DNA from 4 places in the Sporacetigenium mesophilum DSM 16796 genome. Region 3 is predicted to be linked to each of the others. Evidence: riboswitches for the same ligand, from Rfam matches in the RefSeq annotation. Region 3 holds a riboswitch; each other region holds the start of a gene.
The links. Region 3 has a riboswitch for cyclic di-GMP ahead of BS62_RS06030 (flagellar basal body protein). Riboswitches for the same ligand answer to the same signal wherever they lie in the genome.

Region 1 (6,046 bases), on a different contig from region 3:
ATCAAATGCTTCTTTTATATATTCCATTTCATATCCTTCATCGCTCATATGTGGTGATGAAAGGTAAATTTTTTCCCCCATATTTCATCCATCCTTTTTCAGATATTTTATATTTTCTGAGTATTTAGCTTGCAAATTCTTTTGATTTATCTTGTTTCATATAAGTAGGTACTAACATCTTAATAACATGTTCAATAAGCTCTACTTCTTCATTTTTAACAATACTCTGTAAAAGTTCTAGGTTTTCTTTTATCTTCTTCTTATCTATGTCTATAGGCTTACCTATAAAAATCTTTTTGTGTGCTGTATCTGTCAGACCTTCCTCAGCCATTAGAAGTTCTTCGTATAACTTTTCTCCTGGTCTAAGTCCACTGAATTGAATTTTAATATCTTCATCAGGTTCAAATCCTGATAATTTTATAAGATCTTTTGCTAATTCTGTTATTTTTACAGGTTCTCCCATGTCTAGAACAAATATTTCTCCACCTTTGGCCATTGCTCCGGCTTGTATTACAAGTTGAACTGCCTCTGGTATAGTCATAAAGTATCTTATAATATCTGGATGTGTTACTGTTATTGGCCCGCCTTCTTCTATTTGCTTCTTAAATAGTGGGATAACGCTTCCATTACTTCCTAAGACATTTCCAAACCTAACAGCCACAAATTCTGTTTTGCTCTCTTTGTTCATAGTTTGTATTATCATCTCAGCAACTCTTTTAGTTGCTCCCATTATATTAGTTGGGTTAACAGCTTTATCTGTAGATATAAGAACAAATCTTTTTACATTGTATTTGTCTGCTAATTTTGCCACATTTAATGTACCAAATATATTGTTCTTAATTGCTTCGCTTGGGCTTTTTTCCATAAGTGGAACGTGTTTGTGTGCTGCTGCATGAAATACTACATTAGGTTTATATGTGTTAAATATTTCATCCATACGCTTTTCGTCTCTCACAGAAGCTATAATTGTCTTTAAGTTAAGCTCATTTCCATACTTTCTTATAAGCTGTTGTTGTATTTCGTAAGCGTTGTTTTCGTATATATCTAAAATTATGAGTTCCTTTGGTTTAAACTTAGCTATTTGTCTACATAATTCAGAACCTATAGATCCTCCACCGCCAGTTACAAGAACTACATTGTCACTTAAGTATCCACATATTTCTTCTAAGTTTACCTTTATAGGGTCTCTTCCTAGTAAATCTTCAATATCTACATCTCTTATTTTCTTAATATCTACTTGACCGTCTATAATTTCATATACTCCTGGAAGAGTTTTTAATTTACATTTAGACTCTTTACATATATCTATGATTCTTCTTTTTTCTTTTTGAGATGCTGATGATATTGCAAATATTATCTCATCGATATTCTTTTGTTTAACTATATCTTTTATATCGTTACTACTTCCTAATATAGATACATTGTGTATACTTCTTCCGACCTTGCTTAAGTCGTCATCTATTATACCTACTGGTAACTTATTTAACTGTGGGTTAGTAAATAACTCTTTCACTACCATAGCACCAGCATTTCCACCACCAATAACCAAAATTCTAGATGCTGTTTTTGATAAGGTATGTTTTGTCTTTAATCTTCTTATTGTTCTATAACTTAATCTAATTCCTCCAGTTGCACAAATTAATCCAAATGTATTTACAAAATAAAAGCTTATAGGAAGGTTAAAATTTAAAACTATAGATAAAGGATATATTATGATTGCGCAAACTATTGTAGCTATAAATATAGAATTTAACTCTTCTACACTTGCATATCTCCATAAGCTTTTGTAACATCTAAATGAATAAAGTACCCATATCGATACTGATGTATAAATAAGTAATGTTTTTTTCAGTAGTGCAACATACTCCATAGGTGGAGCCATATTAAAAGTAAGTTCTAGAGACAATATTGCTACTAAGTTAATTGAAATAATATCTAATAATACTAAAACAAATTGTCTTACTCTGTACTTGTCAAAAAAATTACCAATAGTATGATTGTCTTCTTCATACTCCAAAGATTTTACCGCTCCCATAATATCCCCCCTACTTTACTACCTATCTTTTATTTCTTTTATTTGTTTTTTTGTCTTTTTCACCATAGCTGTAGTAATAATATCCATAGTATTTACTTGCATCTAAATCAAGTTTATTAAGAACTACTCCTAACATCTTTGCATTTACACTATCTAATTTTTCCTTAGCTATTTTAGCTAGTTCTGAATCTACTTCATTAGATGCACACACCAATATAACTCCATCAGAATATGAAGATATTATAGCTGCATCTGTAACAGACCCAATTGGCGGTGAGTCTATAAAAACATAATCGTAGTATTCTGACAATCCCGTTACTAATGTTTTCATATTATTAGAACTTAGTATTTCCGATGGATTTGGTGGAATAGTGCCTGCTGTTAATATATCTAAGTTTTCTATTTCAGTTTTTTGTATACACTGAAAATATGGTTTTGAACCTATAAGAGCATCAGTTAAACCATGTAAATTACTTATATTAAATTGCTTGTGTAAAGAAGGTCTTCTTAAATCGCAATCTATTACTATAACCTTTTTGTCAAGTGCTGCAAATGATACAGCCAGATTTGATATTGTAGTCGTTTTCCCCTCACTTGGCTGAGCACTAGTAACAAGTATAGTTTTGATATCCTTATCTACATTAGAAAATGCTATATTAGTCCTTATATTTTTATATGCTTCTGATATATGTGACTTTTGGTCAACATAAGATGTAATATTATTCAACTTGCTACCTCCTATTCTTTTTACTTTCAGTATTAGGAACTATTCCAAGTACTGGTAACCCTAAGTGTCTTTCTATATCGTTAGGAGTTTTAATTTTGTTGTTTAGGTATTCTAGTAAGAATGTTAAGAATAAACCTATCATCATACCTAAAACAGCTGCTATAGCAACATTCATCATTTTGTTTGGCTTAATTGGATTTTGTGGTACTACAGCATAGTCCAAAACTTCAACACTGTCTGCCTTAGTTATTCTTCTAACTTCTTTTGTGAATATTTCAGGTATTTTGTTTGCTATTTTGTATGATAATTGTGGATTTGTATTTTGAACCTTAATGTTTATAATCTCAGTGTCTTTGACAGAAGAAATTGTAACAGCACTTGATAATTGCTCATATGTAACGTTCAGATTTAAATCATTTATAACTCTATCTAATACCTTTCTTGATCTTGCTATTTCTCCATAAGTTAATGCTAGCTTTTGATTTACCATTATATCATCACTTGTAATTTCTTTGTCTTCTGTAGTCTTAGATTTGTTAACCATTAATGTTGTTCCTGCTTCATATACTGGCTCTAATACATAAAAACTTACAATTCCGCTAACTAATGATGCTATAACAGTTATAAGTGCTATTATCCAAAACCTTTTTTTGATAATGTCTACGTACTCTCTTAAGTCTATTGTTTCTTCCATGTTCTTTCCTCCTATTTGAATTTATTAATTTGCATATTATTTTCTTCCTATCTATTATTATATAGGCTTCGACTTTATAATGCAAAAAAACCCACCTATCCATATTAAACCAGTGCTACTAGTATAATTTGAATGGGTGGGTGCACCACTAACTCCACATACTCCAGGTGCCCAGATACAGAATATGTTTCTTCGTTCCATTTCTAACTATTTAAGTTATTTATATAAAATTAGACATTTTTTTAAGTAATATGACCTTTTCCCCTTTAAAAGTATAACTTAGTAACGTACAGTTTTCAACAATTTGATGTCTCGGTATTTCGACACGAATTTACAATATGGCTTATTTAGAATTAACTGATTATTACAAAAAAAGAAGCACTATTTAAATAGTACTTCTTAATTATTATATAGATTCAACTATACTCATAATATCTTTTATTATATATTCTAATTTATTATCAACTTCTTCTTGAGTATTTCCGTTAGTTCCAAAATAAAACTTTATTTTAGGTTCTGTTCCAGATGGTCTTATAGCTATCCATGAATTATCTTCTAATATATATTTCAAAACATCCGACTTTGGTAGTTCTTCTATTCCTTTAGCATAATCATTTATTTCTTTCACATTTATATTATTAATAGAATTTATTTTGCTATTTCTAAAGTAATTCATTATAGTCTTTATCTTTTCCATTCCTTCAATTCCCTTAAGGGTAATTGACTTAAGATCTTCTTTATAATATCCGTATTTTTCAGAAACCTCTATTAAACCTTCATATAAACTCATACCTTTAGAATAATAATATGCTGCCATCTCCGCTATAAGCAGCGCTGACACAACTCCATCTTTATCTCTAGCATGGGTTCCAACTAAATAACCATAACTTTCTTCATATCCCATAACAAATGATTTTTCATTAGTTTGTTCAAATTCATGTATTTTTTCACCTATAAACTTAAATCCTGTTAAAGTATCTAGACAATCAACGTTATATGATTTAGCTATAACTGAACCTAACTCTGATGTAACTATAGTTTTTACTATAGTTGGATTATTTGGCAGCTTATTTTCTTTGACTAAATTTTCTATAACATAATTGACAAGTAGTGAACCTACTTGATTTCCATTTAAAACTATATACTCATTTTCTTTGTTTTTAACTACAACCCCTACTCTATCACAGTCTGGGTCTGTACCTATTATAATATCTGCATTTTCACATTTAGCTAATTCTATAGCTATATTAAAAGCATCTCTTTCTTCTGGGTTAGGAGATTTTACAGTTGAAAAGTTTGGATCTGGATTTTCTTGTTCTTTAACAACTATTATGTTTTCAAATCCTACTTCTTTTAAAGCTCTTCTTATTGACTTATTTCCAGTTCCATGAAGAGGAGTAAATACTATCTTAAATTCTTTGCCTACTTTTTCTATTATGTCTTTTCTTAAAGATTGACTCTTAACAGCATCAATAAATGCTCTATCTACTTCTTCACCTAAAATTTCTATCATTCCACTATCTATTGCATCTTGTTCATCAATAGTAGGTATTGTACTATAGTCATCTATTTTATTTACCTCTTTTATTATTTCATTAGCAATATCTGGGCATACTTGTCCTCCATCAGTCCAATATACCTTATAACCATTGTATTCTGATGGGTTGTGACTTGCAGTTATAACTACTCCTGCTATAGCATTTAGATGTCTCACTGCAAATGATAACTCTGGAGTCGGTCTTAAGTCATCAAATATATATGATTTAATGCCACATGCTGCTAAAGTCTTAGCTGTTTCTAAACAAAACTCTTTAGACATATGTCTACTGTCATATGCAATAACTACACCTTTTTTCTTACCTTCATCTCCAGTTTTATTAATTATAAAGTTTGCCAAACCATATGTTGCTCTTCTAACTGTATATATGTTTATTCTGTTTGTACCTGCTCCTATTACCCCTCTTAATCCGCCAGTACCAAATTCTAAATTTTTATAAAATCTATCTTGTATTTCTCTTTCATCATCTTTTATAGACAATAATTCTTGTTTTGTTTTTTCATCAAAGTAATCATTATTTAACCATTCTTTATAATCCATATTGCTATCTTCCTTTCTGATATTTTATACATAGCATTTTATCAGCTTCAAATCCCCATTAATTTCATATTTTATATTATTTGGTATATAAACTGTCTCTTCTTTTTCTAACTTTATTATTTCTTCTCCATCAGTTATATATCCGCTTCCATCTATTACAGTATAACATTGAAAATCTTCCTTAACAGTGTCATTATAGCTTCCTTTAACATAAATCTTTTCTATTGTGAAATAAGGAGTTTCTAACTTACTAAAATTCTCTATTTTGCCACCTTTTCTTTTTCCTTCATAATCTATAACATCTAATGCCTTTTGTACATGCATTTCTCTATCTCTTCCCCAGTCATATATCCTATAAGTTACATCACTACTTTGTTGTACCTCTAGTATTTTTATACCACCTTGAATAGCATGTACAGTTCCAGCTGGTATATATATCATATCACCTGATTTTACATTTATCTTTTCAATATATTCTTCTACTTTATTTTC
Region 2 (6,046 bases), on a different contig from region 3:
AAGCAATATATCCTATTTCTCCAGATCCAAATCCTTTATTAATAAGGATTTTCATAGTTTCAAGTCCTATTTCCATTTTGTATCTCCTTTATTCTTTTAATATTTACGAACTAAGATTCATTTTAAAAGAAGGCTCTGTTAGACAATTCTGTGATAAGTAAAAAATAAAAATAACTGTATCCTAGTATTTAGAACATATATACGATGTGATACAGTTATTGATTAATTTTAACAGTAAGTGATTCTTAATTTATAAACATTATCCACAATTTACGCAACCAAATTATATAACATTGATGGAATGTTACAGTATTTAGTTGCGTTTTATATAAAGAATACGTATTTTATTTATTAGGATGCTCATCATTTTTTGTAAAATATTTATTAAATATCTTCTTTATTGACTCTAAATTTCTAACTAAGTAATTTACAATAGCAATATTTAGGAGAATTGCTATTGGTGCATTGTACTCATTTACTTTTAATAATGTTAAAATATATAAAGCTAATACGGGAATAAATAAAGCTATAATAGTTAAAATAATGCTTAGCTTTAAAGGTTTTACATCTGAAAAAGAATACGTCCACTCAATTACTACTCCTGAAGCGAACAATAAAAAAGTTGCAAAGTAAAATATAAATTTATTGCTTTCTTTAAATGTAAAAAAAAGAAATAGTGAAATTGCAAGCATAATAGCACTATATATATAATTTATGAATTTTACTGATTCCTTAATTTTAAGCACTCCCTCCATTATATTTAATATAAAGTTTTATACAACTGTAAACTTTGATTATACTATATACTATATTTTAAGTTAGTTCAATAAGTCTGTTCTTTATAGTATATCTAGTAATATAAGTTTCTTTAGTTGCTACATTAACTAACATATCTCTGATTCTATCAGATTTCTTATTCTTTTTGCTTATTTGTAAAAACTTAAACCAAGCCAAATAGTTGTTCAAATATTTACTGGACACACCATTAAATACCTGTATCCATCTCTTAAATCCACTATGAAGGGCGTTTATATGTTGTAAATGATATACGCTATCTATCATTTGTTTTCCTCTAGGAATTTGTTTTAAGCTTACCTTAAGTTCTTTATCTATCTTAGGATATGATTTATGTGAATCTGTACAAAAAGTAACATCTTTGCCTATTTTTCCATCAAAGAAGTTAACTATTTCATTTTTAGTTATTCTACCTTTACACACAGTACCCATAAGGATATTTCCTTTTCTATCTATGGCTGATTCTATACAAATTTGTTCTTTTGATATACCTCTCTTTTTCTTATCGTACTTTCCTTTACCTCTTTGTCTAGGCTCTCTAGGCATAATAAAAGTAGTACTTTTTGAGTGATTTCCTTTATAGGATTCTCTTAAAAAAACTTCATCTACTTCAACTATTCCTTCAACAATATCATTTTTTAGTGATAAATTAATTACATCTAGTATTCTATGTCTCATAAAAAAAGATGTTTTAACGCCTACACCTACTTCTTCTGCACATTTTCTTATAGAAAGTCCTAATATCATTAACTCACAATATTTTAGCCATTTATCTAAACTCAAATTAGTGCTAGAAAATGGAGATAGTGTCATCTCATCAAAAGTAGTACGACATCTCTTACAGATATATCTTTGTCTACCTCTAGATTTGCCATTTTTATTAACTTCTTTGCATTGGCACTTAGGACATTCATATCCCTTAGAAAATCTACTTTCTTTGATATTATCTTTAATTTCATCCGAATTGAATAAATTACTTAAAATTTCCTGTGCTATAGAAATTAGGTCTCTAAGTTCATTTTTGTTTAGACTTTTTACTAGGGCTTTCATACTTTTTGTAGGCATAATATAATCATCCTTTCTAAAAATTTATTGAAACATAGCAGATATCTATATTATAACCTATTTTTATATAATTAATCACACAATTGTCTAACATAGCCTAAAAGAATTAATAAAGCTTTAAAGTAATTAAAAAAGCTATTCAAAAAGAATAGCTTTAATAGACACACATCTATGCTCTCTTCGGCAACTGGCTGGCATAATTACACTTACAAGTGTAAAATTAGCCCCTTTAGCTTTGCGTCCCTAGGTTTCCCAAAGTTTGCCTTTATCGAATTTTAGTCCTATATAATTATTATATATTTTATATAATATCTTGTAAATATATGTATCACCATCTACTGTCTATTTCAGTTAAAGTTTTGCCTATCTCATCTTTTATAGAAATTACTTTATTAGAGTTAGTGTAAGGAGTATCTGTATAATTTATTATAATAATTTTACTATGTTTAGGAATGTATTCTATAAGGCTTGCTACAGGATACACAACTAATGATGTACCTAATACTAATAGACAATCGCAACTAGATACCCTATTTATAGCTTCAGAGAATAAAGGTACATTCTCATCATACAAAACTATGTCTGGCTTTATTAATCCACCACATTCACATTTGTAATTTTTTAAATATTCATTTTGAGAATAACTATTACCACAAATTAAACAAGTTCCAGTATCAACATTCCCGTGTATATTTAACACATTTTTACTGCCAGCTAATTGATGTAGATTGTCCACATTTTGAGTTATAATACTTGAAATATAGCCTTCTTCTTCCCATTTTGCCAAAATTTCATGAGCAATATTAGGCTTAAACTTATTAAATACGAAAAATTCTTTAAAAAACTTATAAAACTTCTCAGTATTTCTTAAAAAATATCCTTTGGATAAAGCTACTTCTGGAGTAGTTGAGTATATTCCATTTGATGATCTAAAATCAGGAATTCCAGACATTGTACTAATACCTGCTCCTGTTAACACCACTGTATTTTTTGATTCTTTTAAGATTTTTACTATTTCTATATAATTATTATCCATATAGTCACATCCTTTTTACTATTTCTACTATATTATATCCTTATATTAAAAAATAGGGCGATTATTTAATCGCCCTATTACAATATAACTTTTATATACTATTTTTTATTCTTCAGTCATGCTCATAGAAGCAGTGCCAGTTTTACCTACTTCTGCTAAATCATCTAAAGCATATTCTACTAATGCTTTGAAGTTATCAGAAGAATGTGTAGCACCAGATACAGCTGCAACATCACCTATAAGTTGCTTATCAACTAATGCTTTTTCTAATTCAGGCATATATTTTTCTGGATAAGTTTTTGCAACTGGTTCCATATTAGCTTTGTACTCTGCATCTTCAGACTTTAACTTACCAGCTTCATTTATATAATCAAAATTTACATTTGCAATTTTATGATCTTTTATTTCAAGTTCTACAAAAGGTTTCCAACCATGATCGTCAAATTTATCTGCTTCAACTTTGTAAGTACCATCTTCATAAAGAGGTACTATTGCCGCTGTAGTATCCCCAGTTTTTGCCTTTTCTATTGCAGCTGCTGCAAGTTCATTAAAGTTTCTAGATGAATGAGTAGCACCAGTTACAACGTCAACTTTTGCTGCATCTTGAACCTCAACTAAGTTAGCTCCTAATTTATCAAACCCTTCTCTTGGTGTATATCCATTAGCTGCTTTAAATCCGTCTATATATCCTTGAACTTCCGTTCTCATCTCTTTTTTCTCATTTGTGTAGTCGTAGTATGCTTCTGTTATTTTGCCATCTTTAACAGTAATATCAACAAATGCAGTCCAGTTTCTAACATCTTTTCTATCATATTCTGCATGATAAGAACCATCTTTTAATCCAGTTGATGGTGCAGCTGTATCTTCTTTAGGTGGTGTACATCCGCTAAGTAGTGTTACAGTCATTAAACTTGTTAACCCTAGGCCTAAAATTCTCTTTTTCATATTTATCCCCCTTAAAATTATAATACTATCATTACCCTTACATTATATGGAGTAAGTATGTAATATGTTAACAAAAATGTTATAAAAATAACGATTTGTTGACACTATAAGTATATTAATCTAAGTACATGATTATGAAAGATTTTATCTATTATTCCACTCACATTTCATATACAATCTGTTATCCTTTAAATTTGCACAAAGTTTGCCATTCATCTTGTTCATTAAGCTTTTTGCAATAGATAATCCTAGCCCGGTACCATTACCTAAACGGGTTTGATCTGCTGTATAAAATCTATCAAAGAAAAGGTCTACATCTCTTTTTGTTAAGTATTTTGCATCATTACTTATCGTTAAAACAACAACAGAATCTAACTTTTCAAGTTTTATAGATATATTTCCATCAGAATATTTTATTGCATTAGTAACTAAATTTTCTATAACTCTTTTTAATGCTGATTCATTAGCAATAATATTTATATTTTCTTTTGGTATTTCAATAGATGGTACTATTTGTTTTTCATTGAATCTATCGTATAAGTTTATTAATATTTCCTCAACAAGAACATTCATTTTTAAGCTTTCAAGTTTTAAATCATGATCTACTGACTCAATAACAGAAAGCTCAAAAAAGTCATTTAGTAATGTCTGTAACCTCTTTGTCCTATTCTTAGCAATTTTTAGATATTCATTTTTATCTTCTTCAGTTATATCTTTATCTTCCATTAACTGAATATATCCTAAAATTGACGTAAGTGGAGTTCTCAAGTCATGAGACATATTAGCTACAGCCTGCTTTAGTTCATTTTCAACAGATTGCTTTTCAATTATTGATTTAGCATGTAAATCTATTAAATTATTAACTTCACTTGCAAGCTCTCCAATATCTTTATTTATAAGTGTTACATCGATTTTTTTATTAGTTTTTTTATTGTTATAATCTTTTAGTTGGTTAGTAATATTTTTTAATTCTTTTTGTGTAAATAAAAATTTAATGAGAAAAATCATAGCCAATAAAAAACATATAAGTGTTATATAAATTATTTTTCTCACCTACTTTCATATTTATTTTATTTCTTTTCTTTTAAAAATCCTAATTCCAAAGTAAGTTATGATACATGTGGTTATTATAGAAACAAATATATTTTTTATAATTTCATTGGTTGTAAGAACAGGATTAAAAGCTTGATAAATTTGATAGAATATAGAATTTTCATAAGTAACTCTAGTTATTTCATTCATAGGTGCAAATAGCTTCTCAATTACAAATAATATAATTGTCATAACAGTAGTAATAATAATAGTCTTTCCACTTTCCCTAGTTAAAGAAGATATAAACATTATAATTGCTGAGTATGCTATTATTATAATAGTATATAAACTAAATGATTTTATTAAATACATAACTGTTGAAGAATTATAAATCACAGTATGTCCAAGTAAAATTGTTTCAAGTATAGCAGTAATCACCGGCAATATAACTGAGATGACAATCACACCTAGTGAAAAAACAATTAGCTTTGATAAATATATATGACTTCTTTTGTTTCCACTTAATACCTGGTTTTTTATAGTGCCATTAGTATAATCAGAGTTAATAAAAAATCCAGCAAGAGTACTAATACTCAAGTTAAAAACTATAGGAGTTTTCATCGTTTCTAAAGCATTAAATTCTTTTAATCCTATGTCATTAAAACCTGTGCTCATATTCCACCAATCTATTATAACTAAATAATTAATAAGTGCATAAAGTGTAGTTACTACTCCTATTAAAACCCAAAATGTGTGATTTCTTTTTAACTTAAATAGTTCAGCTTTAATTAAATTAATCATTATATTCACCTCCCACAAGTTTTGTAAAATAACTTTCTAGGTTTTCACCTGTTTGTGAAAAGTGTTCAATAATAAGACCTTCTTTGGTAAGTGATGATGATACTCTACGTATATCATTAAGATTACTATATAGCTTTATTGTTCCATCTGGCATAACTTCAAAATTTGAAGTATTAAGTGCAGATTCAATAACAGTAGCACCTTTACTTGGATTGTCTACTTTTATTTTAATATATTGTCTGCATTTTTCATTTAGCTCATTTGCTGTAATTTGTTCTATTAATTTTCCCTTGTGGATAATACCATAACTTGTAGCAATATGATGAAGTTCACTTAATATATGGCTTGATACTAAAACTGTCATCCCATTTT
Region 3 (6,046 bases):
AATACGCCTATAGTAAACTTAAATATAAGTAAACTATTAGCAAGAACAGGTTCGTGGAAATCATCAGAGCAAAGTTATTTTAATCATTTAGACTTAGTAGATAAATATTTAAATAGAGAAAATAGATTGCAAAGACATAGATTCTTATTTGATATAGAAGTAAAAGAATGTTATCTATGTAATGGTAAAAAATACAATCTAGTAACAACAAGACCGGATGGTATTGACATAGTTAAATGCGAAAATTGTGGATTAACATTTACAAGTAAAAAACCATCTGAAAAAAACCTTATAGAAATATATAAATATGAAAATTATTATAATGGAGGGATTTGTGGTTATAGATTTGGATATGATAATTTAGATAAATCACTTATGTTTAAAAATAGGGCTAACTGGATTAACAATAGTGCATGCATAAATAAAAAAAATATTTTAGATATAGGTTGCAGCACAGGTGAATTTCTCGAAGAAATGAAAACAAATGGGTGGAATGTAAATGGAATTGAAATATCGGAATATGCTTATGACATGTGTATAAGTAAAGGTATTGCAATGTACAATAAGTCACTAATAGAATGCAAATTTAACACTGCAAATTTTGATTGTATAACTTTATGGTCTGTGCTAGAGCATTATACTAACCCTATTAGAGAACTCGAAGAAGTCTATAGAGTATTAAACAAAAATGGTAAATTATACATAGCAGTTCCTAATAACACTAGGGCAACATTAGCAGGAGAAAATTGTGCAGAATATAATCTATCTTATGAACATCTTATATACTTTGACTCAAACCCATTAATACAGATGTTAATGAAGGTAGGATTTAAAATAGAACAATGTTTCTATGGAGACTTAATACATTTATATGATATGAAACCTACAGGTACACATATATATGTTTGTGCTACTAAGTAATATGAATAATAGTTAAAGATAAAAATGTATAATTAATAAACAAAAGTGTCTGTATGAGTTTAAGGCGTTAACTAGTACTAAAGAAAGGATGATAATATAGGTTTATATAGATTGTGTAGATATGATCTTATTAAAAATAAAAATATATCGTGCTGCTATTTATTTCAAGATTTTAAAAGGCCAGGAATTTGAAGTAGAATATTCTTAAATTTTCTAAAAGTAAACATAAGATAAATAAGTACAAAAGAATAATTAGGAAAATTTAAATTTATTTAAAAAGATAAGATGTATGACTATATAAAAGAAGATAACCTCTAGTCAAGTGAGCGCCTTAATAAATGAATATGTAAATATAATAGGAGACGCTAAAAATTCATATTGTATGAAGGTTATAATTCTATATAAAAATGACTTAGAATTAGCATATGGAATATTAATATTTTGATTGAATATAACACTTTAGACTGAGATACAAACAGTTAGTTTGCGCTTAAGATAATATTAAATTTTAAAATAAAGCGAAAATAATTGGTTTTATTCTTTATTTTTATGAAGAACTAAAATATAGTTAAGAGATTATTTCTATGAGTATAAACAATAAATCCGACATAAAAATATATTCAACAGAATTACTACCGCCTAAAGGTAATAAGACAGAGGCTGAGCATAAAAAAATAGACTCTGATAAAGGCAAAAAAGAAGATAAAAATAGTGATATAAATATTAATGTATATAATAACATTAGAATACAAATTAGTACTATAGATTATCAGCAAAGAAATATTCAAGAAAAGATATCTTTAATTCAAGCAGAAGAATTAAAGATAAATCAGATAGAAAATTCTCTCAGAAAAGCTAAAGAGATTTATATGGAGTCAATAAAGAATAAAAGTAAAGAGGAATCTAAGTATAAAAATATTATCAAAGATTTTGTAAATCAAGCAAGTAATATAGAGCAATGGTTAGAAGGTAAAAACTATAAGTTAAATAAAGAAAATGAATATAACCAAACCAAGCAAGAATATGTGTATTTAAATAATGAATATAAAGGTATTGATGATATAAATAATGCTTTGAGAGAAATAGCTAATATAAAAACTAAATTAACTGAATCAAAAGATAAGTTAGTTTCATTGGCACAGATGATAGAAAATGTAAAAGTTAAAATAAAAAATGAAGAAAATTATATAGAAGATTATATAGAAGTAATTAAATATACGAAAGAAGCTGTTTTAATAAATCCATCTGAACATATGAAATTTCAAAACAATATTATTAATGATATGGTTCTTAAAATATTTAAATAATATAAAATAAAAAGTATGAGTACTAAAGGTTTTTTATTTAAGCTCATACTTATTTTAAATTCAGAATATAATTTAGTTAGATTTATTGTAGTAAATAAAATAACTTTATTGCAGAAAAAAAGAAAAATATGTAAAATTTCAAAAAACCCTATTAAAATTTGTAAAAATTACGTATAATGGACTTATAATATATTTACAGAAAAATTACATAGGCAAACCTAGAGAAATCTAGCGACGCAAAACTATAGGGACTAAGGTTGGAAAACTATGTTAGCCAGTTGCGAATGAGTTAAAAGTCATTGATATAACGCTACTCGTTCTGGGTAGCTTTTTTTGTAAAAAAATATAGAGAATTTTGTCAAAATTTAGCTTAATACATAGTAAAAAAGATAAAAATAGTATATAATTTAATATATTAGTAACTAAAATTGTTAGAAAATGTATATATTTGTAGAAAAATGTGAAAAAATTGTACAATAAGAAAAATTAAATAGGTAAATCTAGGGAAACCTAGGGACACAAAGCTAGAGGGACTAAGGTTATTATAACTATGTCAGCCAGTTGCATCCGAGCGAAATTTACATAACTTATGTATCTTTATTTAAGTGCGTTCGTATTTAACTATTCCCTTTGGAGTAGTTTTTTTATTTATAAGGAGGTAGGCATGAATACATACGATTTAATAAAAATAGGGTTAGGCGCTACAGATTTAAGAAGTAAAGCTATAGCACATAATATTGCAAATATAAATACACCAGGATACAAAAGAAGATATGTAAGTTTTGAAGAAACATTAAATAGCGCAACACCTGAAATAGAAGAAAAAGTAGATAAGTCAACTAGCATGAGAGTAGATGGGAATAACGTTGATTTAGAAGTAGAAAAGGTAAATCAAGCAGCTACAAGTCTTCAATATAATGCATTAGTAACTTTAGCAAATAGCAAGATATCAATGACAAAGAGTATTATATCTGGGAGGTAATTAAATGAGTGTTTTTAGTGGGATGAGAATAAGTACAAGCGGATTATCATCAGAAAGGCTTAGAATAGATACAATATCTTCAAATATAGCCAATATGAGTACTACAAGGGGAGCTAATGGAGAAGCATATAGACGTAAAGTTGCAATATTTGAAGAAAACTTTGATAAAAAGTTAGGAATGCTAGGGGTAAAGACTACAGCTATAGAAGAAGATAAATCACCTTTAAAGCAAGTTTATGATCCATCTCATCCTGATGCAAATGAAAAGGGTTATGTAGAATATCCAAACGTAGATATTTTAGTAGAAATGTCAGATTTAATGGCTGCATCAAGAGCTTATGAATCCAATGTAGATACATTAAATGCTCAAAAAAACATGATATCTAAGGCTTTAGAAATAGGAAGGTAGGGGTAGCAAATGCAGATAACTGAAATAGCACAAATTGGCAGTAAGGTAATAAATAGTGACAATAAGGTAGCAGAACAATCTAATTCAAATTTCTCAGATATATTTAAACATGCTATAGATAATGCTAATGGAGCTCAAGTAAGCTCAGATAATATGGTACAAAGCCTTATAAAAGGAGAAGACGTAGCAATGCATGACGTTATGTTATCAGTACAAGAATCGCAAATGTCTATGCAATTACTTCTTGAAGTAAGGAACAAGTTTGTTGAAGCATATCAAGAAATAAATAAGGTGCAAATATAGCCTTTTAAGCAAGGAGCAAATAAATGGAACAACAAAATATAATGGAAAAAGTGAAAAGGTTTTTTTCTAATAACGTTGAAAAATTCAAGTCTTTAACCAATGCTAAAAAAATAGCAATTGGAGTAGGTGTCCTAGCTGTTATACTTGCTACTATATTTACAGCAATGTATGTTAAAAAAAGTAAGTATGATGTTTTATTTTCAAACCTAGATCCTAAGGATGCTGCAAGTATATCACAGGAACTAGAATCTAGAAAAGTAGATACGAAAATAGAAGGAAATACAATATATGTTCCAAAACAAGAGGTAGATAAATTAAGGCTAGAACTTTCTCCAACTATAACTAATGGCTCAAAGGGTTTTGAATTAATGGATGAAGGTTCTTCTATAGGATTGACAGATGAAGAATTTGAAATCAAGAAACAAAGAATGATACAAGGAGAAATTGAAAAGACAATAAAAAGCTTTTCTCAAGTAGAAAATGCTAGAGTACATATTACCCAAGGTGAAAAGTCCGTATTTGTAAAGGAATCAACACCAGGAAAAGCAGCAGTATACATAACACTAAAACCAGGAGCTAATTTGAGTAACTCGCAGGTTAAATCAATAGTATCTTTAGTATCTGGAAGTACAAACGATATACCTAAGGAAAACGTAGAAGTAGTAGATCAAAATATGAGGCTTTTATCAGAAGGAATATTTGATGAAGATAAACAAAAAGATCTTCCAAATGGAGCTAATTTAGATGAAACAAAACAAGCTGAATCTAAATTAAATACTCAGCTGAAAAAATCTATAGTAGATATGTTGGAGCCTATGTTTGGCGCTGGTAAAGTAAAAGCAACTGTTAATACAGATCTTAATTTTGACACTACACAAACAACGCAAATAAAAATAGATCCAGAAAAGGTTATTAAGAAAGAGACACGTTCTGAAAATACATCTACAGATAACTCTAATGGAGGTTCGCTAGTAGATAATAATATGAGCAATACAGCAAATAATGGGGCCGGCAAAAATCAAAGTAAAGAAGAGACAATTGAGTACGAAGTAGGAAAAACAGAGACTAATATAATTAGCGCTCCAGGAGAGGTAAGAAGAATAACAGCATCTGTAGCTATAGATGGTGATTTAGGCGCTCCAATTACAAGGAATGTAGAAGATTTGGTATCAAATGCTATAGGGATGGATAAAGATAGAGGGGATAGTATATCTGTGGTATCAATGGAATTTGATCCAGCGGCCAAGGCTGAAAGAGAAAAAGAATTACAAGCCATGGAAGAAGAGGAACAGATGGAGAAATTGTTTAAAATAGGGACTTATGTAATTATAGCTACATCAGTATTAATTATAATATTAGGAATAGTACTGTTTATTATTAAGAGAAAAAAATCTAAGCTTGAAGAAGATGACCAAGCTAATATGGATTTAATAAATGCAAAACTAGAAGAATTAGAAGAAAAGAAATTACAGTTTATAGATGCAGATGATGAAGAGCTTACTTTAGAAGAAGAAGTTAAGATATATGCAGCAGAAAAACCAGATCAAGTAACAGAAATAATCAAGAAATGGTTAAGTGATTAGGAGTGATAATTTAATGAATCTAGAGACTAAAACTGCTAATGCTTTTGACTTAGGAGATTTAAGCAACAATAAGAAAGTTGTGGGGTCAAAAAAAGCCGCTGTTTTATTAATGACACTTGGACCTGAAGTAGCCTCAGTTATAATAAAGGACCTACCTGAAGCGCAGATACAGAGAATAGGTGTAGAAATAGCAAATATAGGATTTATTTCATCAAGAGAAAGAAGAGAAATTCTTCAAGAGTTTATAGAAATAAACAAAGCTAAAGACTATGTAATTGAAGGTGGTATAGGCTATGCAACGACTTTATTAAGTGGTGCATTGGGAAGTAGCAAGGCCAACAAACTATTAGAAGGAATAAGATACGAGGCACATTCAAAGCCTTTTATGTCAGCAAGAAAGGCAGATGTAGAACATATATTACATGCAATACATGATGAGAGCCCTCAAACTATGGCTATTATACTTGCTAACATACAACCAGAAAAAGCTGCTCAAGTATTAATAGAATTACCTGAGAGATTACAACATGAAGTTGCACTA
Region 4 (6,046 bases), on a different contig from region 3:
TGGATATATTTATTAATATGGGTCCATCTGGCTATGATAAAATAGCTGATGCCATAGTAAATGGTTTAATAAGATAGAAAATTGGACAATTATAATGTTATAATAAAAACTAGGCTATAATACTAAGGTCTAGTTTTTTATTTTGGAGGTGTCTTTATGGACAGAATAGCTTTTAGTATATTTGGTATAGACGTAATGTGGTATGGAATATTAATGGCAACAGGTATGATAGTAGCCACTATTATAGGTCTAAGAGAAGCAAAGAGACTAAATATAAGTGAAGACGATATACTTAATATAGTTCTCGTTGGTATACCAGCAGGGATAATAGGTGCAAGATTGTATTATGTTATTTTTGAATGGGATTATTATGGAGCAAATCCATCTCAAATACTTAATTTTAGAGGTGGAGGAATGGCAATACACGGAGCCTTAATAGGTGGATTTTTAGCTGGATACATATATTGTAGAATAAAAAAGTTAAATTTCTTAAAAATGGCAGATACATTAGTTTTAGGTATACCTTTAGCACAAGCTATAGGTAGATGGGGAAACTTTTTAAATAAAGAAGCTCATGGTGGTCCTACAAATTTACCTTGGGGCATAATTGTAGATGGTCAAAAAGTTCATCCAACATTTTTATATGAATCTATATGGAATGTAGGAGTATTTACATTTTTAATGTTATTTAGAAAAAACAAAAAATATGAAGGTGAAGTTACTGTATTATATATAATAGCTTATTCAATAGGTAGATTCTTTGTAGAAGGACTTAGAACTGACAGTTTAATGTTAGGTCCGCTTAGAATGGCACAGGTTATAAGCTTAGTTGGAATAATAGCTGCATTAATAATTCATGTATATTTTACTAAGAAATCTAAAAACATAATAGATAAAGACATAAATGAAAAATAAGGAGAGTTAATATGGAATTTCATCACGTATCGGTACTTTTAAATGAATGTATAGATAATTTAAATATAAAGCCAGACGGTGTATATGTGGATTGTACTTTAGGTGGTGCAGGTCACTCAAAGGAAATAGTAAAAAAACTTGGACCTAATGGACTTTTGGTATGCTTTGATCAAGATATTAATGCTATAAATACTGCAAAAGAAAGACTTGGTGAGTACTCTGATAGAGTAAAACTTGTCCATAGAAACTTTGTTCATCTAAAAGAAGAATTAGAAAAGTTAGGTATTAACAAAATAGATGGTGTTTTGGCAGATTTGGGAGTTTCATCTCATCAACTTGATGAAGCTGAAAGAGGATTTTCATATATGCAAGATGCTCCTCTTGATATGAGAATGGATATAAGAAGTTCATTATCTGCATATGAAGTTGTAAATGAGTATGATGAAAGAGACCTTGCTAGAATAATAAGAGATTACGGTGAAGATAACTGGGCTAAGCGTATAGCTCAATTTATTGTACAAGAAAGAAATGAAAAACCTATAGAAACTACTGGTGAACTTGTTGAGGTAATAAAAAAGGCTATACCTAAAAAAGCTAGAATAGATGGGCCTCATCCAGCTAAGAGAACTTTTCAAGCTATAAGGATAGAAGTAAATAACGAGCTTGGAATAATAAACAAGATGATAGAGGATGCAACTTCTATAATGAATCCTGGTGGGAGAATATGTATAATAACTTTCCATTCGCTGGAAGACAGAATAGTTAAAAATGCATATAAGGATTTAGCTATTGATTGTATATGCCCATCAGAACTTCCTATATGTCAATGTGATAAAGAATCTCTTTTAAAAGTTATAAGTAGAAAACCTATACTTCCATCGGATGAAGAAATAGAAGTAAATCCAAGATCAAGAAGTGCAAAGTTAAGGGTAGCAGAGAGAATATAGGGAAATTAGTCGATTTTTGTTTACAATAAGTTAGAAAAGCGATAAAATTTAAATTAGAATTAAAATTCGATAAAGGCAAATCTAGGGAAACTTAGAGACGCAAAGCTATAGGAGCTAATGTTATACTTATATAATAAGTGTAACTATGCTAGCCAGTTGCCGAAGAAAGTGCGGCTAATGAGTTTTGATTCGCAAGTACATTAAAGATACAGGAGGTAACTTGTGAAAAACATTATATCCCATTCAGATCCTAAGTCGCCTATATCAGAAGCTTATAGAAGTATAAGAACTAGTATAGAGTTTAGTAATATAGATAAAAATGTAAAAACTATAGTTGTAACTAGTTCAATGCAAGGTGAAGGAAAAAGTACTACAGCATGTAATTTAGCAGTATCTTTTGCAAACTTAGGAAAGAAAATTTTATTAATAGACTGTGATTTAAGAAGACCAAGTATTCATAAACAATTTGGAATTACTAATATATACGGTTTGACTGATGTTATTTTAAGCTATAAAACCTTTGATCAATGTATTCAAAGAACTGATATAGAAAATTTGGATATAGTTGCATCTGGTCAAATACCACCTAATCCATCTGAAATGCTAAGCTCTAATAAAATGAGAAATTTAGTTAATAGTTTCAAGGATAATTATGATTATATTATATTAGATACTCCACCAGTTGGAATAGTAACTGATGCAGCTGTGTTATCTAGTTATTGCGATGGAGTAATAATGGTATGTGCTTCTGGAGAAGTTGATATAGAAATGGCTAAAATAGCTAAAGAACGTTTAGATAAAGTTAATGCTAAAATACTTGGAGCTGTTCTTAATAAAATGGTAATAGATAAGAAGAGTTATGCAAACTACTATTATTACGGTGAAGATATATCAAAGAAAAAACGTAGAAGAAAATAATAAAAACTCCTTAAATCATATTGAATATGAATTAAGGAGTTTCTTTATGTTGCTATATTATTTTTTTCTTACAAACCATGCAAATGCTCCTATAAGGGCTGCAGATACTGTAGATACAGCAGCTATAGCTTTTGTTTTGTAGTTAGAAGCAGTTTCAACACTTTTTTCTTCATTTTTGAAAGCAACAGCATCTACCGCTGTGTCTATAGTGAAGGTTCTTGTTTCTTCGCTTTTATTTCCATCTTCGTCCTCTGCTATAATAGTAAGTGTATAAGAGCCTGGTTCAACTATAGTATCACCAACTTTATACTCTTTACCATTAACAAGGATTGTATACTTTACAGCATCTATAAATTTAATATCTAAAGTTACAGGGCTATTATATTTTTTATTGTTTTCTATGGTTAAAACTTCTATTTCAGGTTTTGATAAATTAACTTTAAATCTAAATTGTTCTTCAGATATATTACCGGCTTTATCAGTAGCTTTTACATAAAGGATATAGGCTCCATCTTTATCTATTATTTCACCTGAGTAGTCTAAGTTATTTAGAAGTATAGTTAAAAGGGCTTCAGGATCATCCCACTTTATAAGTGGTTTTATTTTACCTTCAGTATATGTTTGATTATTTTTTATACCAGTAATTGTTATTACAGGTTTTGTTTTATCTACTACAAATGATATAATTATTTCTTGAATATTACCAGCGTCATCTTCAGCTTTTACTACTAAGTTGTATTTACCTTCTTTTTCTATAACAGTATCTGTAGTATAAGGTTTGCCATTAAGAGTCATAGTTAGCTTAGCAGTATCATCATCTATACTTATACTTGGTTTAATTTCTTTGTTAGAGTAGTGGCCATCTTTTATACCTTCTATAGTTATTTTAGGAATTCCTGTATCTACAATTACATCAAAATCAAAAGTAGAGTCATTTCCAGCCTTATCAATAGCTGTAATTACTACTGAATAACTATCATCTGAATTAAATGTATAACTATCTCTAGATGTAGAAGAGGAGCCGTTAGAAGGTTTTATTATTGTCTGTATATTTAAATCTTTTAATTCACTTAATTTATCTTCAATCTCTGCTGTAATTGTTTTACTATCTTTAGAATTTAAATATATTTTGCTTCCTTTAGAAATAGTTTTGTTTCCTGCTTTTACAGATTTAATATCTGGAGCACTTCTATCAATAGCAAAGTTAAGATTACTTGTAAATTTAGTTCTATCAGATATATTAGATATAATATAAGATTTATTAGATATATCTTTTCTTGTAGCCTTATCTCCAACAGATATAGATAAGTCATATATATTCTCAATATATATAGGCTCTTTAAAAGTTACCTCCATACCATAACCAGAAACAAGTGGTTTAGTATCATATTCAATAGATTTTCCATTCAAAACAAATGATAAGTCCTCTGGTGTTGTTGTAACATCTTTTATTGTTATAACAGGGGTTACTTTATCAACCTTTTTATGACCAACATTTAAAGCACCACTATTAAAATCATTTTTATGTTTTTTATTAACATCATTATTACTATTAGTATCAACACCTAAGCTACTTACTTTTATGTCTACTACTGGTTTAGATGTATCTATAGTAATATAATTTGTAACAGGCTCTGCTGTATTTCCAGCCGTATCAACTGCTGTAACTTCTATTTTATATATACCTTCCGATTGCATAGAAAGAGGTAAATCGAAATTTAACTCACTTGCTAATTTAGTTTTATTTAAAACTTCTTTTCCATTATGGGTTATATTTAAAGTTACTGTATCTAATGTCGCTTTATCTATAGTATCATGTATCTTATCGTAAACATTAATTACTCCTGGATTTGACTTACTAGTATTTACAGAAAGCTGTTTTGGTATATCTGCAAATAGATTATCCTTTAAATCTATTTCAGGAGCTTTTGAATCTATATAGAAAGTAAATTTTTTATTGTTAATTGTTTTATTAGAGAAATTGGAAGTAACAGATATATCTATAGTATACTTTCCATCCTCTAATTTGTAATCTTTGATTGAATCTGAAGAAAGCCTATAAGATTTTAAATTTTCATCCCATTGGAAATGACTTTTATCTAGGGAAATGCTATTTGTATAAGCTCCTTCGCGTGAGATGATAGCAGTTATTGTATCAACTTCTTTAACACCTGTATCTTCTATATTAATACCAAATTTTAATTCCTTTTTAGCACTACTATATATACCACCATCTTCTACAGATTCTAAGCTTATATCTAGTGGTTTTGAATCATAGTAAAAAATTGTATTTGTTAGATTACTATTTTTGGCTTTGATATAATATTCATAGAAGTAATTATAATCATCTTTGAGTATTGAATCTGTTGAAATACCATCTATTATATTTAGTTCTTGTATAGAAACAGGTTCATCAGTATCAGTTTGCTTAGTTACCTTATGAAGAGTAAACCATTCAGAATACTTAAATTGGAAAGTTTCAGATAAAGATAATAAATATGTAGAAACAAGTTCTGATAAGTTTTTCCAACCATCTATAGTTGCATCATAAAAACTTAAATTAGCTTTATCAACTGTCAAATCTTCATTATTTCTTATAACAGAATATGTTTCTGGTTCACTTTCATTGCTACTATGGTCTACAGCAATAACTGTAACTGTTTTTGTAGCTAATGTATCAGTATTATCAAAAGGTATTTCTATTGTACCATCAGTGCTTGTTTTTATACCTTCTCCATAATTTATTTTATAGTGTTTTATCATATCTGAATTATCAGTAGCGCTAAAATTTAAGATAGCTTTGTTTGAATTACGTTCTACATATAACTTGTTAGTAGTTTTATCGTGATAACTAATAAAATCTTTCGGGGTTACAGTTATATTTGTTGGTGATATATCATCTTTATGCAATTCATATACTTTTGTTTCACTTTCATTATTACTAAAGTCTACAGCAGTAACTTTAATTATTTTAATTTCTTCTTTTATAGAAGAATTAAAAGGTATTGTAATCTTACCATCATATGTTACTGGAGCATTATCATCTTCCTGTATTATATAATGTTTTATCTTTTTTAAATTATTATCAGTCGTTTCTTTATCATCTTCTGCATCAAAAGCTAGATCAATAGAATGAGTATTATTTTGAAGATATAAACCATATCTAACAGATGATTGGCCGGTAGCTTCGTCTATATAAGAAATCTCTTTTTTATGATTAATTTTGTCATTATTAATTAAATTTATATTCTTTGGTAATTTAGTAT

Region 1: linked by a shared signal. The riboswitch ahead of BS62_RS07710 (YveK family protein) and the one ahead of BS62_RS06030 (flagellar basal body protein) in region 3 are both predicted to bind cyclic di-GMP.
Region 2: linked by a shared signal. The riboswitch ahead of BS62_RS14005 (IS1595 family transposase) and the one ahead of BS62_RS06030 (flagellar basal body protein) in region 3 are both predicted to bind cyclic di-GMP.
Region 4: linked by a shared signal. The riboswitch ahead of BS62_RS07910 (CpsD/CapB family tyrosine-protein kinase) and the one ahead of BS62_RS06030 (flagellar basal body protein) in region 3 are both predicted to bind cyclic di-GMP.

What each region holds. Positions count from the first base shown of each region.
Region 1 is NZ_JCANUR010000007.1:71,606-77,651, reverse strand. Features, by position in the region: gene BS62_RS07725 (DegT/DnrJ/EryC1/StrS family aminotransferase) at 1-81, opposite strand, end outside; gene BS62_RS07720 (polysaccharide biosynthesis protein) at 125-2,035, opposite strand; gene BS62_RS07715 (CpsD/CapB family tyrosine-protein kinase) at 2,058-2,762, opposite strand; gene BS62_RS07710 (YveK family protein) at 2,767-3,456, opposite strand; cyclic di-GMP riboswitch class II at 3,582-3,665, opposite strand; gene BS62_RS07705 (phospho-sugar mutase) at 3,863-5,554, opposite strand; gene BS62_RS07700 (type I phosphomannose isomerase catalytic subunit) at 5,579-6,046, opposite strand, start outside.
Region 2 is NZ_JCANUR010000025.1:1,820-7,865, forward strand. Features, by position in the region: gene BS62_RS13995 (hypothetical protein) at 1-76, opposite strand, end outside; gene BS62_RS14000 (hypothetical protein) at 345-746, opposite strand; gene BS62_RS14005 (IS1595 family transposase) at 814-1,860, opposite strand; cyclic di-GMP riboswitch class I at 2,040-2,134, opposite strand; gene BS62_RS14010 (NAD-dependent protein deacylase) at 2,189-2,896, opposite strand; gene BS62_RS14015 (FMN-binding protein) at 3,002-3,841, opposite strand; gene BS62_RS14020 (sensor histidine kinase) at 3,986-4,894, opposite strand; gene BS62_RS14025 (ABC transporter permease) at 4,907-5,674, opposite strand; gene BS62_RS14030 (ABC transporter ATP-binding protein) at 5,667-6,046, opposite strand, start outside.
Region 3 is NZ_JCANUR010000005.1:16,159-22,204, forward strand. Features, by position in the region: gene BS62_RS06020 (methyltransferase domain-containing protein) at 1-921, shown strand, start outside; gene BS62_RS06025 (hypothetical protein) at 1,506-2,228, shown strand; cyclic di-GMP riboswitch class I at 2,430-2,514, shown strand; cyclic di-GMP riboswitch class I at 2,712-2,797, shown strand; gene BS62_RS06030 (flagellar basal body protein) at 2,893-3,210, shown strand; gene flgC (flagellar basal body rod protein FlgC) at 3,215-3,619, shown strand; gene fliE (flagellar hook-basal body complex protein FliE) at 3,629-3,922, shown strand; gene fliF (flagellar basal-body MS-ring/collar protein FliF) at 3,946-5,505, shown strand; gene fliG (flagellar motor switch protein FliG) at 5,519-6,046, shown strand, end outside.
Region 4 is NZ_JCANUR010000007.1:113,476-119,521, forward strand. Features, by position in the region: gene BS62_RS07895 (N-acetylmuramoyl-L-alanine amidase) at 1-77, shown strand, start outside; gene lgt (prolipoprotein diacylglyceryl transferase) at 157-915, shown strand; gene rsmH (16S rRNA (cytosine(1402)-N(4))-methyltransferase RsmH) at 927-1,862, shown strand; cyclic di-GMP riboswitch class I at 1,927-2,026, shown strand; gene BS62_RS07910 (CpsD/CapB family tyrosine-protein kinase) at 2,085-2,780, shown strand; gene BS62_RS07915 (hypothetical protein) at 2,838-6,046, opposite strand, start outside.